Regions from separate parts of the Nonomuraea sp. NPDC052634 genome, predicted to be linked through region 1. Evidence: riboswitches for the same ligand, from Rfam matches in the RefSeq annotation. Region 1 holds a riboswitch; the other holds the start of a gene.

Region 1 (7,038 bases):
AGCCGCGCGCCGACGGGTCGAGCCGGCGCATCGCCACCGTGGTCAGCTCGGTGCCGGACGCGGCCAGCGCCTGGTCCAGCACCTCCAGCGAGGGCGCGCCACCGGTGCCCATGATGAGCCGGGAGGAGAACTTCTCACCGGCGATGATCAGCTCATCCACCTTGCACCGCCGTCAGCACCTCCACGCGGTCACGGTCGCTGAGCGCCGTCGTCTCCCAGGCGCTGCGGGTGACCACCTCGTCGTTCACGGCCACGGCCACGCCGGTGGCGGCCGTCGTCAGCGTCCGTACGGCCTCCGCCACGGTGGTGCCGTCGGCCACCTCGCGCTCAGACCCGTTAATGGTGACAATCATGAAATTTCCTGAAACCTCCCTGGCGAGCACAGGGTCGCCAGCTCGCTCTCCTCGCCCATCAGGATGGCCGCCGTCAGCGGGGCCATCAGCACCCCGCCGCGGTGGTGCCCGGTCGCGTACGTCAGCCCCGGGGTCCTCGCCGGGCCGATCACCGGAAGGTTGTCGGGGGTGCCCGGCCGCAGGCCCGCCACCACGTCGGCGACCTCCATCTCGGTGACGCCGGGCACCAGCTCCCTGGCGTCGCGCAGCAGCTCGTACAGGCCGCCCGCGGTCACCGTCGTGTCGAAGCCCAGCTCCTCCTGCGTGGCCCCCACCACCAGCTCGCCGTCGCCCCGGGGGACGAGGTAGACCGGCGAGCCGTGGACGGTGCCGCGTACGCAGTGGGTGAGCAGCGGCTGCGGCGAGCGCAGGCGCATGATCTGGCCCTTGACCGGACGCACCGGCACGTCGGCCAGCTCACCGCTCCACGCCCCGGCCGCCAGCACCACCCGGTCGGCCGCCAGCACGTCCCCGTCCGCCCACGCACCGTCCGCCTCACCGGCCCCGGCGACGTCAAAGGCCCGCTCGGCACCGTCACCGGCGGCCCGTTCGCCGGCATCGGCGGGGTACGGCGCGGCAGGCGGTCCGCCGACGTGGTGAGCCCCGAGACGCAGGCCGGTCGCCGGTGCGCCGGTGGGCTTCGACAGGCGTACGCCCGTGACGGCGCCGTTCGTACGGACCAGCTCGCTGACGCGCGCCCGCACCAGCGGAACGCCGCGCCGCTCCAGGGCGGTCAGCAGCGCCGCCGTCACCCGCCGCGGGTTCACCCAGGCGTCGCCGGGCGCGAGCAGCCCGCCGCGCACGGAGGGGGCCAGCATCGGCTCCAGGCGGCGGCACTCGCGCCCGGTCAGCCGTTCGACCGGCAGGTCCAGCTTCTCCATGAACGCGGCCAGCTCGTCCAGCATCGCCATGTCGTCGGAGCCGAACGCGACGTCCAGCGTCCCCTCGGCCCGCAGATCCAGCCCGCCCGCGCCAAGCCCCGAACGGGGGCCGCGGGCCAAGGCACCGGCGGCGGAGACCTCGCCGGCGGGGAGTCCGGCGTCCTCGGCCAGCTCGGCGGCGAAGGCGGGCCAGCGGCTCAGCGCCGCCATGCCCAGCCGCAGCAGCGGCGCCTCGGTGTAGGTGACCTCGCTCACCGGCGCCAGCATCCCGGCGGCCGCGTGGGAGGCCCCGGTGGCGGGCGCGGGATCGACCACGGTGACCGGCCGTCCCTCGCACGCGAGCCGCCAGGCCACGGACAGCCCGACGACCCCGCCGCCCACGATCACGTCCATCATGCGCTCCCTTCGCCGGCATGATCCGGATCAGGTGTCTTGCGGTCGAAGGCCCGTCACAGCCTTCCTCTCAGCCCGGTCACGGCCGGACTCCCGCGCGTCTTACCGCCCACAGCCTACGACCTCGGTACGGGGCGCACGCACCGGCCCCTTATGGTCGCCGTTATGGTCATGAGCGTGAACCATGTCGTGGTGGCGGGAGCGGGTCTCGCGGGTGTGCGTACGGTGGAGGCCCTGCGCGGGCGCGGCTTCGACGGCCGCATCACGCTGCTGGGCCAGGAGCGCCATCGCCCCTACGATCGCCCGCCGCTGTCGAAGGCGGTGCTGAAGGGCGACGCCGACACCAGCTTCATCGACACCGACCTCGACGCGCTCCAGATCGACTTCCGGCCGGGCGTCGCGGCCACGTCGCTGCGCGCGGGCGTCGTGGAGACCACCGAGGGCGAGCTGCCCTACGACGGCCTGGTCATCGCCACCGGCGCCGACCCGATCAGGTTGCCCGGCGACGGCCCGCAGCACGTCCTGCGCACGCTCGACGACGCTCACGAGCTGCGGGTGATGCTCGTACCCGGAGCGCGGGTCACGGTCATCGGCGCGGGCTGGATCGGCGCGGAGGTCGCCACCGCGGCCCGGCGCGCGGGCTGCGCGGTCACGGTCATCGAGGCGGCGCAGACGCCGCTCGCCGCCGCCGTCGGCATGGAGCTCGGTGGCCGCACGATCCCCTGGTACGAGGGCATCGACCTGCGGCTCGGCACCATGGTCGAGTCGGTCGAGGAGGGCGGCGTCCGCCTGGTGGGCGGCGAGTTCGTCGAGTCCCACGTGGTCGTCACCGGCATCGGCGTGCGCCCGGCCGTCGAGTGGCTCGCCAACGCCGACATCGACCTGCACAACGGCGTCGTCACCGACGAGCACCTGCGCACCTCGCTGCCCGGCGTGGTCGCGGTGGGCGACTGCGCCGCGTGGTGGTCGCGCCGCTGGGGCACCCGCCTCAGGGTCGAGCACTGGGACACCGCGCTCAACGCCCCCGACGTCGCCGCCGCGACGCTCATGGGGGAGGAGGCGGTCTACGACCCGGTGCCGTACTTCTGGTCGGAGCAGTTCGGCCACATGCTCCAGTACGCCGGACACCACACCGAGGCCGACCGCCTCGTGTACCGGGGCGAGCCCGAGGGCAAGTGGTCGGCCGTCTGGCTCACCGACGGCGACACGCTCGCCGCGGTGCTCGCCGTGGACCGGCCGCGCGATCTCGTACAGGGCCGGCGCATCATCGAAGCGGGCCATCGACTGGACGCGGAACGCCTGGTAGATCCACAAGTGCCCCTACGAGATTGTGTTGTTTGAGCAAGCACGCCATGTGGTAGTTGTGGTTTCGTGACGCTTTCTGTTGCACAGATCGACCGGGAGACCGAGCAGCTCGTCGACGAGTGGCTCACCCTCCCCGAAGTGGCCCAGCGCCTCGAGCTTCCGATCGGCCGGGCCAAGCAACTCCTCAAGGACCACAAGCTGCTCGGCGTGCGCCGCGGCAGCGGCGGGCCGCAGGTGCCCGCGAAGTTCCTCGACGGAAAGGACGTGATGAAGGGCCTGCCCGGCACGCTCACCGTGCTGCAGGACGCCGGTTACGACGACGTCGAGGCGCTTCGCTGGCTCTTCACCCCAGACGACTCGCTGCCGGGGTCGCCCATCGAGGCGATCAGGGCAGGGCGTCACACCGAGGTCAAGCGGCGTGCCCAAGCCCTCGCTTTCTGAGGCCCGCCTCTACCTCTGCACAGACGGCCGCCGCGACCGCGGCGATCTGGCGGAGTTCCTCGACGCCGTGCTGGCGGGCGGTGTGGACATCATCCAGCTGCGGGAGAAGGGTCTCGAGGCGCGCGAAGAACTCGCGCTGCTCGAAGTCTTCCGCGACGCCTGCGACCGGCACGGAAAACTGCTCGCTGTCAACGACCGGGCGGACGTCGCCTACGCCGCCCGGCCCGACGTGCTCCACCTGGGGCAGGACGACCTTCCTGTGACGGTCGCGCGAGAGATACTCGGCGACGACATCGTCATCGGACGGTCCACCCACTCCGCAGCCGAGGCGTCCGCCGCGGCCGTGGAAGAGGGCGTCGACTACTTCTGCTGCGGCCCGATCTGGCCGACCCCCACCAAGCCTGGGCGCCCCGCGCCGGGGCCGCCGCTGCTGCGGCACGCCGCCTCGCTCGGCACCTCGCGTCCTTGGTTCGGGATCGGCGGCATCGACCTGGGCAACCTCGACGAGGTGATGTCGTACGGCGTGAGCCGGGTGGTGGTCGTCCGCGCCATCACCGAAGCCGACGACCCAGGGGCGGCCGCGGCCGAGTTCGCCAAGCGGCTGGCCGCCGGGCCGGCCCGCTGAAACCTCCGAGGCGCCCGCGCTCCCCGCACGGGCGCCTCCCGTCCTTCCCCGGCCCTCCGGGGTCTTTTCCCGGCCTTCCGCGACTCCTCGGCGGTCTTTCCCAGGCCCTGCGACTCCTCGCGGCCCTTCACGTCCTCCGCACCTTTCGCCGGCCCCGACCGCCTTTCCCCGCCCCGTCCGTGACGAGGCTTCGGAGCGTCCGTGACACGGCGGCGCGTGCCGTCCGTGGCACGGGAGCGCTCCCGCGACGAGGCGGCGGTGTCCGTGACGAGGCGGCGCGCGGTCAGGTCTTGCGGGACGTCGCCGCGATCGCCAGCTCGGTCAGCGCCGCACGGGCCTCCGGCGTGACCGGCGCCGCTTCGAGCGCGGTCAGCGCCTGGCCGAGATAGTCGGAGATCAGGTCCTCGCACTCCTGCAGCGCCCCGCTGTCCTCGATGATCGTGCGCAGCTCCGCCACGCCCCGCGCGTCCAGCTCGGGGTCCCCGAGCAGCCGGCGTACGGTGGCGGCCCCGGCGGGGGAGGCGGCGGCGAGGGTGCGCGCCACCAGCATCGTGCGCTTGCCCTCGCGCAGGTCGTCACCGGCCGGCTTGCCCGTCTCCGCCGGGTCGCCGAAGACGCCCAGGATGTCGTCGCGGAGCTGGAAGGCGATGCCGACGCGCTGGCCGTAACCGGTGCACAGCTCGTCCATCCACGGCGTCAGCTCGCGGGCGGCGAGCACCAGGCCGAGCCGCAGCGGCTGCTCGACCGAGTACCTGCCGCTCTTGTAGAGCGCCACCCGCAGCGCCGAGTCGAACGTGTTCTCCCCGGTGGCCTGCTCCAGCAGGTCGAGGTACTGGCCGCACATCAGCTCGCTGCGCATGTGGTCGTGGAGGGGCTGCGCCGCCTCCAGCGCCTCGCGCGGCAGGCCGCAGGTGCGCCACATCTCGCCCGACCAGAGCAGCAGCAGGTTGCCCAGCAGGATCGCCGCGCCCTCGCCGAACTGCCCGGACGAGCCGTGCCAGCCCGCGCTCTCGTGCATCGCCTGGAAGCGGCGGTGCGCCGACGGCATGCCCCTGCGCAGGTCGCTTTTGTCCATCACGTCGTCGTGCACCAGCGCGCTGGCCTGCAGCAGCTCCAGCGAGGCGACGGCGGTGAACACGGCGGGCTCGTCGATGCCGCCCGCGCCGCGCCAGCCCCAGTAGCAGAACGCGGGCCGCAGCCGCTTGCCGCCCGACAGCAGCGCGTCGGCGGCCGTGCGCAACGGCTTGAACTCGGGCTCGCCCCCGGCGGGGAGCTTCTGTTCGACGAACTCCGCGAGCGCGCGCTCCACATGGGCGCGCAGGATCTCCATGCCGGCGGCGTCAGTGGTCATGCCTTGAGCGTAATGGCCGAAAGGGCGCGGTTCGATCTCGGAGGGGCCGCTCTGGCCGGTGCGACAGGAGTTCCACGGGGTAGCCTTATCGTCATGGCTCTTGGTCGACCCTCCGTCCGGCCCGATCGCGTTCCGACGGTCCGCGAAATGCTGGCCTCCGGCGCCAGGTCGTTCTCGTTCGAGTTCTTCCCCCCGAAGACCGACGAGGGCGAGCGGCAGCTCTGGCGCGCGATCAGGGAGCTGGAGTCGCTGCGGCCGACGTTCGTCTCGGTGACGTACGGCGCGGGCGGCTCCACCCGCGACCGCACGGTCGACATCGTGGAGCGCATCGCCCACGACACCACGCTCACGCCGGTGGCCCACTTCACGGCCGTCAACCACTCCGTGCGCGAGCTGCGTCATCTCGTGGGCCGCTTCGCCGACGCCGACGTGCGCAACATCCTGGCCGTGCGCGGCGACCCGCCGGGCGACCCCACCGGCGAGTGGGTGCCCCACCCGGAGGGCGTGATGTACGCCGAAGAGCTGGTGCGCCTGATCCGGCAGTCCGGCGACTTCTGCGTGGGCGTCGCCGCCTTCCCGTACAAGCACCCGCGCTCGCCGTCCATCGAGTCCGACACCGAATACTTCGTGCGCAAGTGCCGGGCCGGTGCCGACTACGCGATCACGCAGATGTTCTTCCAGGCCGACGACTATCTGCGGCTGCGTGACCGGGTGGCGGCCAAGGGGTGCGAGACGCCGATCATCCCGTGCATCATGCCGGTCACCCAGATGAGCACGATCGCCCGCTCCGAGCAGCTGTCGGGGGCGCCGTTCCCGCCCGGCCTCGCCGCCCGCTTCGAGAAGGTCAAGGACGACCCGGCGGCGGTGCGGGCCCTGGGCATCGACCACGGCGCCGAGCTGTGCCAGCGGCTGCTCGACGAGGGCGCGCCCGGCATCCACTTCATCACGTTCAACCGGTCGAGCGCGTCGCGCGAGGTGTTCCAGCGGCTGCAGCCCGCCGGCCTGCCGGCATAAGGCCTACCGGCCTGCCCGCATAAGGGGAGCCCGCCACCCGCCCGCAGGGGGACCGGGCGGGTGACGGGCAGGGGACACTAGACGGTGGGTAAAGTGTCGGCTACTTTCTGTCATCAAAGGTGCCCGTGCGTCATCCCCGGTAAACCTGTGGTCACCTGGTCTCCAGCAGGTCACTCAGATCAGGTGAGCGGGAGGCGGCGGCCCGCGATCGCGTACTCCTCGTGACCGCCGGGGAAGGCGAACTTCGTCAGCAGATCCATGAAGCCCATGCTGGCGTAAAGGTGGCGGGCCGCCGTGGGCTGGTCGTGCGTGGACAGGATGGCCGTACGCTCGCGCCGCCCCGCGCACAGCGTCTTGATCATCCGGCGGCCGATGCCCTTGCCCTGGTAGTCGGGGTGCACGTGGATCTCGGCCAGCTCGAAGGCGTTGCCCATCCAGGCATGCGCGGCCTCCTGGCCGATGCGGTCGGCGAGGCCCCGTACGACGACGTCGTGCCACCACTGGCCGGGCGCGCCGCGGAAGCCGTAGGCGAAGCCCACGATGCGGGGTTCCACATCGCCCCCACCCGGGGATGAATCACGCAACTCCGCGAAATAGCACTGGAAGTAGGGATATGTCGCGTGATTGCGCATGATG
Region 2 (7,038 bases), on a different contig from region 1:
GCGGTGGCGTACTGGCTCAACCGGTACGGCTTCTCCGTCACCGTCGTGGAGCGGGCCGGCGGGCTGCGCGGCGGCGGCTATCCGATCGACGTGCGCGGCACCGCGCTCGAAGCGGTCCGACGCATGGGGATCGAGCCCCGGCTGCGCGAGGTGAACGTGGACATGCGCCGCTTCACGTTCCTCGGCGCCGAGGGGGACGAGGTCGCCGTGCTCAACCCGCGCCTCATCGACGGCGGCGTGGAGGGCCGGGACCTGGAGGTGCGCCGGGGCGACCTGGCCGACGCCCTGTTCGCGGCCACCGGCGGCGAGGTGCGGTTCGTGTTCAACGACTCCATCAAGACCATGACCGAGACGAAGGACGGGGTGGAGGTCACCTTCGCAAGCGGTGCGCGGCACACGTACTGGGTGGTGATCGGCGCGGACGGGCTGCACTCGCGCACCCGGGAGGCGCTGTTCGGCCCGGAGGAGCAGTTCCACCACTACCTCGGCTACGTTTTCGCCGGCTTCACCATGCCGAACGTCCTCGGGCTCTCCCACGAGGCGGTGCTGTGGAGCACGCCCGGCAGGGCCGCGGTCCTCTACGCGCCCGGCGACGAGAGCGAGGAGGTGCACGGGTTCCTCAACTTCGCGCGCAAGGACCCGCCGTTCCACGCCTTCCGCAACCCCGAGGCGCAGCGGGACCTGGTGGCCGAGACCTTCGCCGACGCGGGATGGAAGGTGCAGGACCTGGTGGCCGCCATGCGCGAGGCGGACGACCTGTTCTTCGACACGGTCAGCCAGATCCGCATGCCGCGCTGGTGGAAGGGGCGGGTGGCGCTGGTCGGCGACGCGGCGTACGCGCCGTCGTTCCTGACCGGGCAGGGCACCAGCCTCGCGCTCGTCGGGGCGTACATGCTGGCCGGGTCGCTGGCCGCGTACCCGGACCCCGAGGCCGCCTTCGCCGCGTACGAGCGGGAGACCCGCGAATTCGTCACCCTGAACCAGGCGTTCGTGGACGACGGCGGCAGCCACATCTTCCCGGCGACCGCCGAGGACATGGAGCGGCGCGACGCCATGCTGCGCGAGCTGGTGGAGGCGCCCGCCGCGCAGGAACGTCCCGCGCACTCGGCGCTCATCCTGCCCGACTTCACGCCCGGCGCGCACCTGCTCGACGGCGCCGCGGGAAGCTGAGCCGCACCGAAGGGAACGGCGGGAGGCCCGCGGCCGTTGATCCCTTACGTACGCCGCCCGACGAAGGAAGGTTCACACCAGGTGCGCGGTTCGGTTTTCGGCAACCTCGACCCCCGGCAGCTCCCTCCCGGGTTCGCGCTGGAGAACGCCAAGATGCTGCGCGTCCAGCTACCCGACGACGTGCTGGCCAAGCAGGGCTCGATGGTCGCCTTCCAAGGCGAGATGGACTTCGACTACGAAGGCGGCGGGCTCGGCAAGCTGCTCAAGAAGGCCGTCACGGGCGAGGGCGCCTCGCTGATGCGCGTACGCGGCCAGGGCCTGCTCTACCTCGCCGACAACGCCGACGACATCCACCTGTTCTACCTGGAGAACGAGGGCATCACGGTCAACGGCCGCAACCTGCTCGCCTTCCAGCCGCAGCTGTCGTGGGACATCAAGCGGGTGCAGGGCGCGGGGGTGGCGGCCGGCGGGCTGTTCAACACCACGGTCACCGGCACGGGGTGGGTGGCGGTGACCACCCACGGCACGCCGGTGCTGCTCGACGCGTCGCGCATGCCGACGTACGCCGACGGGCAGTCGGCGGTGTGCTGGAGCACCTCGCTGCAGGTCGGCATCAACCGGACGGTGAAGATGGGCGCGCTGATCGGCCGGGGGAGCGGTGAGGCCATGCAGCTCGCGTTCAGGGGGCAGGGGTTCGTGCTGGTGCAGGCCAGCGAGGGGCCGCCGGTGGTGAAGGCGTCCGCCTAGCTCGAACAGGCGGGCGTGGGGGCGGTGTTGGCGCCCTCGTACGAGCCGAGGAAGCCGAACGTCGTGGACGCCCCCGGCGCGAGCGAGCCGTTCCACGCCGCGTTCCGCACGGTCACCGACGAGCCGTCCGCGCTCAGCGTGCCGCCCCAGAGCTGGGTGAGGTGCTGGCCATCGGCGTACGTCCAGGTCACCGTCCAGCCGGTCATCGGCTCGGCGCCGGTGTTGGTGACGGTGACCTCGCCCTGGAAGCCGCCCTGCCACTGACCTGTCGTCTTGTACGTGGCCGTGCAGTCACCGTCGGGCACGGTGGGCGTGTCGGTGGGGGTCGGGGTGCCGGACAGCGCCTCGACCAGGGCCGGATACCACTTGTCGGCCATCTTCTGGTCGCCGGCGGCGTTCGGGTGCACCCCGTCGTAGGTGTCGGTGGCGGTGTCGAAGCCCGTCCACTGGTCGACCACGGTGATCGGCGACTGGTCGGTGGTCGTCGCGGCGGCCCAGGCGGGGATGGCGTCGTTGAGCGCCACGGCGCGCTGGGCGCAGTCGGGGCAGGTGGCCGGGTTCATCGGAATGATCTTGGCGACGAGGATCCGCATGTTGGGGTTGCTCGCCCGCATCTGGTTCACCAGCGTGGTGAACGCGCTGATGATCGTCGCGGGCGGGATGTTGCTCCACACGTCGTTGGTGCCGAAGTGCATGAGCACGATGTCGGGGCGCGTGGCCGAGAGCCAGCCGGGCAGCAGGTTCTGGTTCGCCACGTTGGTGGCGAGGTAGCCGCCGTGTCCCTCGTTGTCGCCGTCGTGCTCGACCCCGCAGCCCTGCGGCGGCAGCGTGCCGACGAAGTCGATGTTGGTGTGGCCGGTGCTCAGCAGCCGGTTCCACAGCAGGGCGCGCCAGCAGCCGGGGGAGCCGGTGATCGAGTCGCCGAGCGGCATGATCCGTACGGCCGCGGCGTCGGCCGGCGTCGTCGCGAACAGCACGGCCGCGATCACGGCCACCATCCCGGCCAGCACGGCACCGATCTTGCGCATGGTCCGCTCTCCCGTCGTCAACCTGCGCGCAGATCGTAAATTTCGCCTATGGGTGCGGAAAAGGGAATGATCGGCTCACCCGGGGCGACCTGGGGAGACGCATGTAACTTTCACGTTTGCGTGCGCGGGCCGGGCCCGCTCGGGGCGGGGGCCGCGCGGGGTAAGGCGTCAGACCGGTGCTCCGGGCTGCGACGCCGTGTCGGGGGCGCGGACCACCGCGAGCGGGCAGGGCGCATGGTGCAGCATGGCCTGGCTGATCGACCCGAGCAGCATGCCCGCGAGCTGCCCCCGCCCGCGCGAGCCCACCACCAGCAGCTCGGCGCCGGCCGCCGCCTCCTTCAGCACCTCGACAGGATGCCCGTGCACCACCTCGGCGGTCACCTCCACGCCGGGATGTTCGGCGCGCAACGGGACGAGCGCGCTCTGCAACGCCAGCAGGTGACCCTGTTCGCTGTCGTCGTCGGCGGGTTCGAAGCCGCCCGGCTGGGGCCAGGCCCACGCCTGCACGACCCGCAGCGGCGCCCCGCGCAGCTCGGCCTCGGCGAAGGCGAACTCCAGCGCCTTGCCCGCGCGGGCGGACAGGTCGGTGCCCACCACCACCTCGCCGGGCGTGGCGGCGCGGTCGCGGATGAGGACGACGTTCGTCTCGGCGTGCGCGACGACCCCGTACGCGACGGAGCCCACGAGCAGCCCGCGCACGCCGCCGAGGCCGCGGCTGCCGACGACCAGCAGCTCGGCTTCGGCGGACGCCTTGACCAGCGCCGCGCGGGGATCGCCGGGGAGCAGGACGGTCTCCACGCGGACCTGGGGCCGCTCGCGCAGCGCGCGGTCCTTGGCGGAGGTCAGCACGGACTGCGCGTTCTCGCGCATCCACCGCGCGACCTCGGCGTACCGGACGGAGGTGCCCTCCTCGCACACCCACGCGGGCACGACGTGGGCGACGGTCAGCGGCACCTGGCGCAGCGCGGCCTCGGCGGCGGCCCAGCCGGCCGCCTCAAGGCCGGGGCGGGAGCCGTCCACACCAACGATGATCACGCTCGGCTCCTCAGGGCTGGACGTAGCATTCCACCTCGGCGCGCCGGAACGACAGCCCCTTGGCTTCGGAGTCGCGGACGCAGGCCCGCTCGGCGGCGCTGAGCTTGAGCGTGCCGCAGACGGTCACGCCGGCGTAGGTGCGGCAGTCGAGGGTGGGGTCGGTACGGCCGACGCGGTAAAGCTCTCTGACGTTCGCGCGGCACTTGGCCTTGCCGGTATCGGAGTAGCGGCACTGGGCCATCAGGATGTCGTACTGCTCCTGGCTGACCTCGTGCTGTTGCATGCCGTCCCCGGCGGCGGCGGTGGCGCCGGATGCGGCCATCACGACGAGTAGTCCTGCGACAGCGGCGATTCTCATCATGTTTCCCCTGATGGGGTCCGTACCGCTGAGAAGTGCCCCCAAACCTTTTCGGGTGGGTTTGGGACCTTGGCGGGGGTGGGTACGATCAGCGCCGTCCGAACGCGGGAGCCCGGTGGAGACCGGGCTGAGAGGACGGCTGCGAGCCGCCGACCGCCAGAACCTGCTCCGGGTAATGCCGGCGAAGGGAGTTTGCGCGATGAGCGACGCGCGCTTTTCCAAGATCTACTGCGGTGAACTCCGGGTCCCGATGCGCCAGGTGCGCCTGTCGAACGACAAGACGGTCACCCTGTACGACACCTCGGGCCCGTACACCGACCCCTCCTACGAGCCCGATTTGCGCCGGGGCCTGCCGCGCCGCCGGGCGGAGTGGATCGAGGAGCGGCGGGCGGCCGGCCATCCGGTCACCCAGGTCGCCTGCGCCCGCCGGGGCCTGGTGACCAAGGAGATGGAGTTCGTGGCGGTACGCGAGGGCGTCTCGCCGGAGTTCGTCCGCGAGGAGGTGGCCGCGGGCCGGGCCATCATCCCCGCGAACGTCAACCACCCCGAGTCCGAACCCATGATCATCGGGCGTAACTTCCTCGTGAAGATCAACGCCAACATCGGCAACTCGGCGGTCACCTCCTCCATCGAGGAGGAGGTGGAGAAGATGACGTGGGCCACCCTCTGGGGCGCCGACACGATCATGGACCTGTCCACCGGCGCGGACATCCACGAGACCCGCGAGTGGATCCTGCGCAACTCCCCGGTCCCGGTCGGCACCGTGCCGATCTACCAGGCGCTGGAGAAGGTCAAGGGCCGCCCTGAGGAGCTGTCGTGGGAGGTCTTCCGCGACACCCTGATCGAGCAGTGCGAGCAGGGCGTGGACTACGTGACCGTGCACGCGGGCGTGCGGCTCGCGCACGTGCCGCTCACCGTGGGCCGCAAGACCGGCATCGTCTCGCGCGGGGGCTCGATCATGGCCGCCTGGTGCCTGGCGCACCACCGCGAGAGCTTCCTGTACGAGAACTTCGCCGAGATGTGCGAGATCCTGGCCCGCTACGACGTGTCGTTCTCGCTCGGCGACGGCCTGCGGCCCGGCTCGATCGCCGACGCCAACGACGAGGCCCAGTTCGCCGAGCTGCGCACGCTGGGCGAGCTGACCAAGATCGCGCGCGAGCACGACGTCCAGGTGATGATCGAGGGCCCGGGCCACGTGCCCATGCACAAGATCAAGGAGAACGTCGACCTCCAGCGCGAGCTGTGCGACGACGCGCCGTTCTACACGCTCGGCCCGCTCGTCACCGACATCGCGCCCGGCTACGACCACATCACCTCGGGCATCGGCGCCGCCATGATCGGCTGGTACGGCACGGCCATGCTCTGTTACGTCACCCCCAAGGAGCACCTCGGCCTGCCGGACAAGGACGACGTGAAGACCGGCGTCATCACGTACAAGATCGCCGCCCATGCCGCCGACCTGGCCAAGGGCCATCCGAAGGCGCAGGAGTGGGACGACGCGCTGTCGGACGCGCGCTTCGAGTTCCGCTGGGAGGACCAGTTCGACCTGTCGCTCGACCCCGACACGGCCCGCTCGTTCCACGACGAGACGCTGCCCGCCGCCCCCGCCAAGACCGCGCACTTCTGCTCGATGTGCGGGCCGAAGTTCTGCTCGATGCGGATCAGCCACGACATCAGGCAGGCCGGTTACGCGGCGAAGGCGGCCGAGTTCCGCCGCCTCGGAGGCACGATCTACGTGGAGTGACACATTGTCCAATTGTCCAGAGGCTGTCCAAAACCGCAGGTCTGGACAAAGTTCGCGGGATATCCGGCCCATTCGATGGCACGGTGAGGAGCGAGCCCGGCAGCGGGGTGCCGCCGGGCGTTCCTCACACCACCGGAAAAAGGGGGATTTCCTGTGTCCATCACTGCTCGTATGGCCGGCCTGCGCAAGCGCGCGGCGGTCGTCGCCGCCGCGTCCGCCGTCGCCGTGGGGCTCGGCGCCGGGCTCGGCGCCACGCCGGCCTCGGCGGGCGTCCACCGGGGGGTGGCCGGGTGCTTCGCCTGGTCATGGGGAGACGGGAACACGTCGGTGACCGTTTACTGGCACAACCGGTGCAAGACCAAGCACAAGATCACCATCAAGTACAGCCTGGGCTGGACGACCAAGACCTACTCGGCGAACGTCGCCGGGGACGGCAAGGGTCACAAGAAGTTCCAGACCGCCTCGATCGTGTCCATCAAGGACTCGGGCCGCGTCTAACCGGGGAGCGTCTCGCCGCCGATCGGGGCCAGCACCTCGCCCGTGTAGTACGAGGACAGCCGGTCGGAGGCGAAGAACACGTACGAGGGGGCGATCTCGTCCGGATGGGCGGGTCGCCCCATCGGCACCTGCTCGCCGAACTTCTCCACTTTCTCCTCCGGCATCGTGGCCGGGATGAGCGGCGTCCACACCGGTCCGGGAGCCACCGCGTTGACCCGGATGCCGCGCTCGACCAGGTTCTGGGCCATGGAGTAGGTGAACGCGTTGATCGCGCCCTTCGTGGCGGCGTAGTCGATGAGCGACTTGTTGCCGCGCAGGCCGTTGATCGACGAGGTGTTGATGATGGCCGCGCCCTCGCGCATGTGCGGGAGCGCGGCCTTCATCACGCGGTAGTAGCTGTGGATGTTGACGGCGAACGTGTGCTCCCACTGCTCGTCGTCCAGCTCCTCCAGGCCGCT

Evidence for each region. A riboswitch is a leader RNA that binds a small molecule or an ion and turns the genes downstream of it on or off. The one in region 1 is predicted to bind thiamine pyrophosphate.
Region 2: it holds a riboswitch for thiamine pyrophosphate, as region 1 does, so the genes downstream of both, thiC (phosphomethylpyrimidine synthase ThiC) here and AB0K67_RS08575 (FAD-dependent oxidoreductase) in region 1, are expected to answer to the same signal.

Annotation. Positions count from the first base shown of each region.
Region 1 is NZ_JBFATY010000001.1:1,905,835-1,912,872, reverse strand. Features, by position in the region: gene AB0K67_RS08585 (thiazole synthase) at 1-112, opposite strand, end outside; gene thiS (sulfur carrier protein ThiS) at 153-353, opposite strand; gene AB0K67_RS08575 (FAD-dependent oxidoreductase) at 350-1,669, opposite strand; TPP riboswitch at 1,657-1,773, opposite strand; gene AB0K67_RS08570 (FAD-dependent oxidoreductase) at 1,838-3,007, shown strand; gene AB0K67_RS08565 (Rv2175c family DNA-binding protein) at 3,038-3,412, shown strand; gene thiE (thiamine phosphate synthase) at 3,390-4,037, shown strand; gene AB0K67_RS08555 (polyprenyl synthetase family protein) at 4,321-5,388, opposite strand; gene metF (methylenetetrahydrofolate reductase [NAD(P)H]) at 5,536-6,402, shown strand; gene AB0K67_RS08545 (GNAT family N-acetyltransferase) at 6,582-7,038, opposite strand, start outside.
Region 2 is NZ_JBFATY010000003.1:384,412-391,449, forward strand. Features, by position in the region: gene AB0K67_RS17700 (FAD-dependent monooxygenase) at 1-1,170, shown strand, start outside; gene AB0K67_RS17705 (AIM24 family protein) at 1,252-1,917, shown strand; gene AB0K67_RS17710 (cellulose binding domain-containing protein) at 1,914-2,945, opposite strand; gene AB0K67_RS17715 (universal stress protein) at 3,114-3,980, opposite strand; gene AB0K67_RS17720 (hypothetical protein) at 3,991-4,302, opposite strand; TPP riboswitch at 4,433-4,545, shown strand; gene thiC (phosphomethylpyrimidine synthase ThiC) at 4,538-6,082, shown strand; gene AB0K67_RS17730 (hypothetical protein) at 6,236-6,580, shown strand; gene AB0K67_RS17735 (SDR family oxidoreductase) at 6,577-7,038, opposite strand, start outside.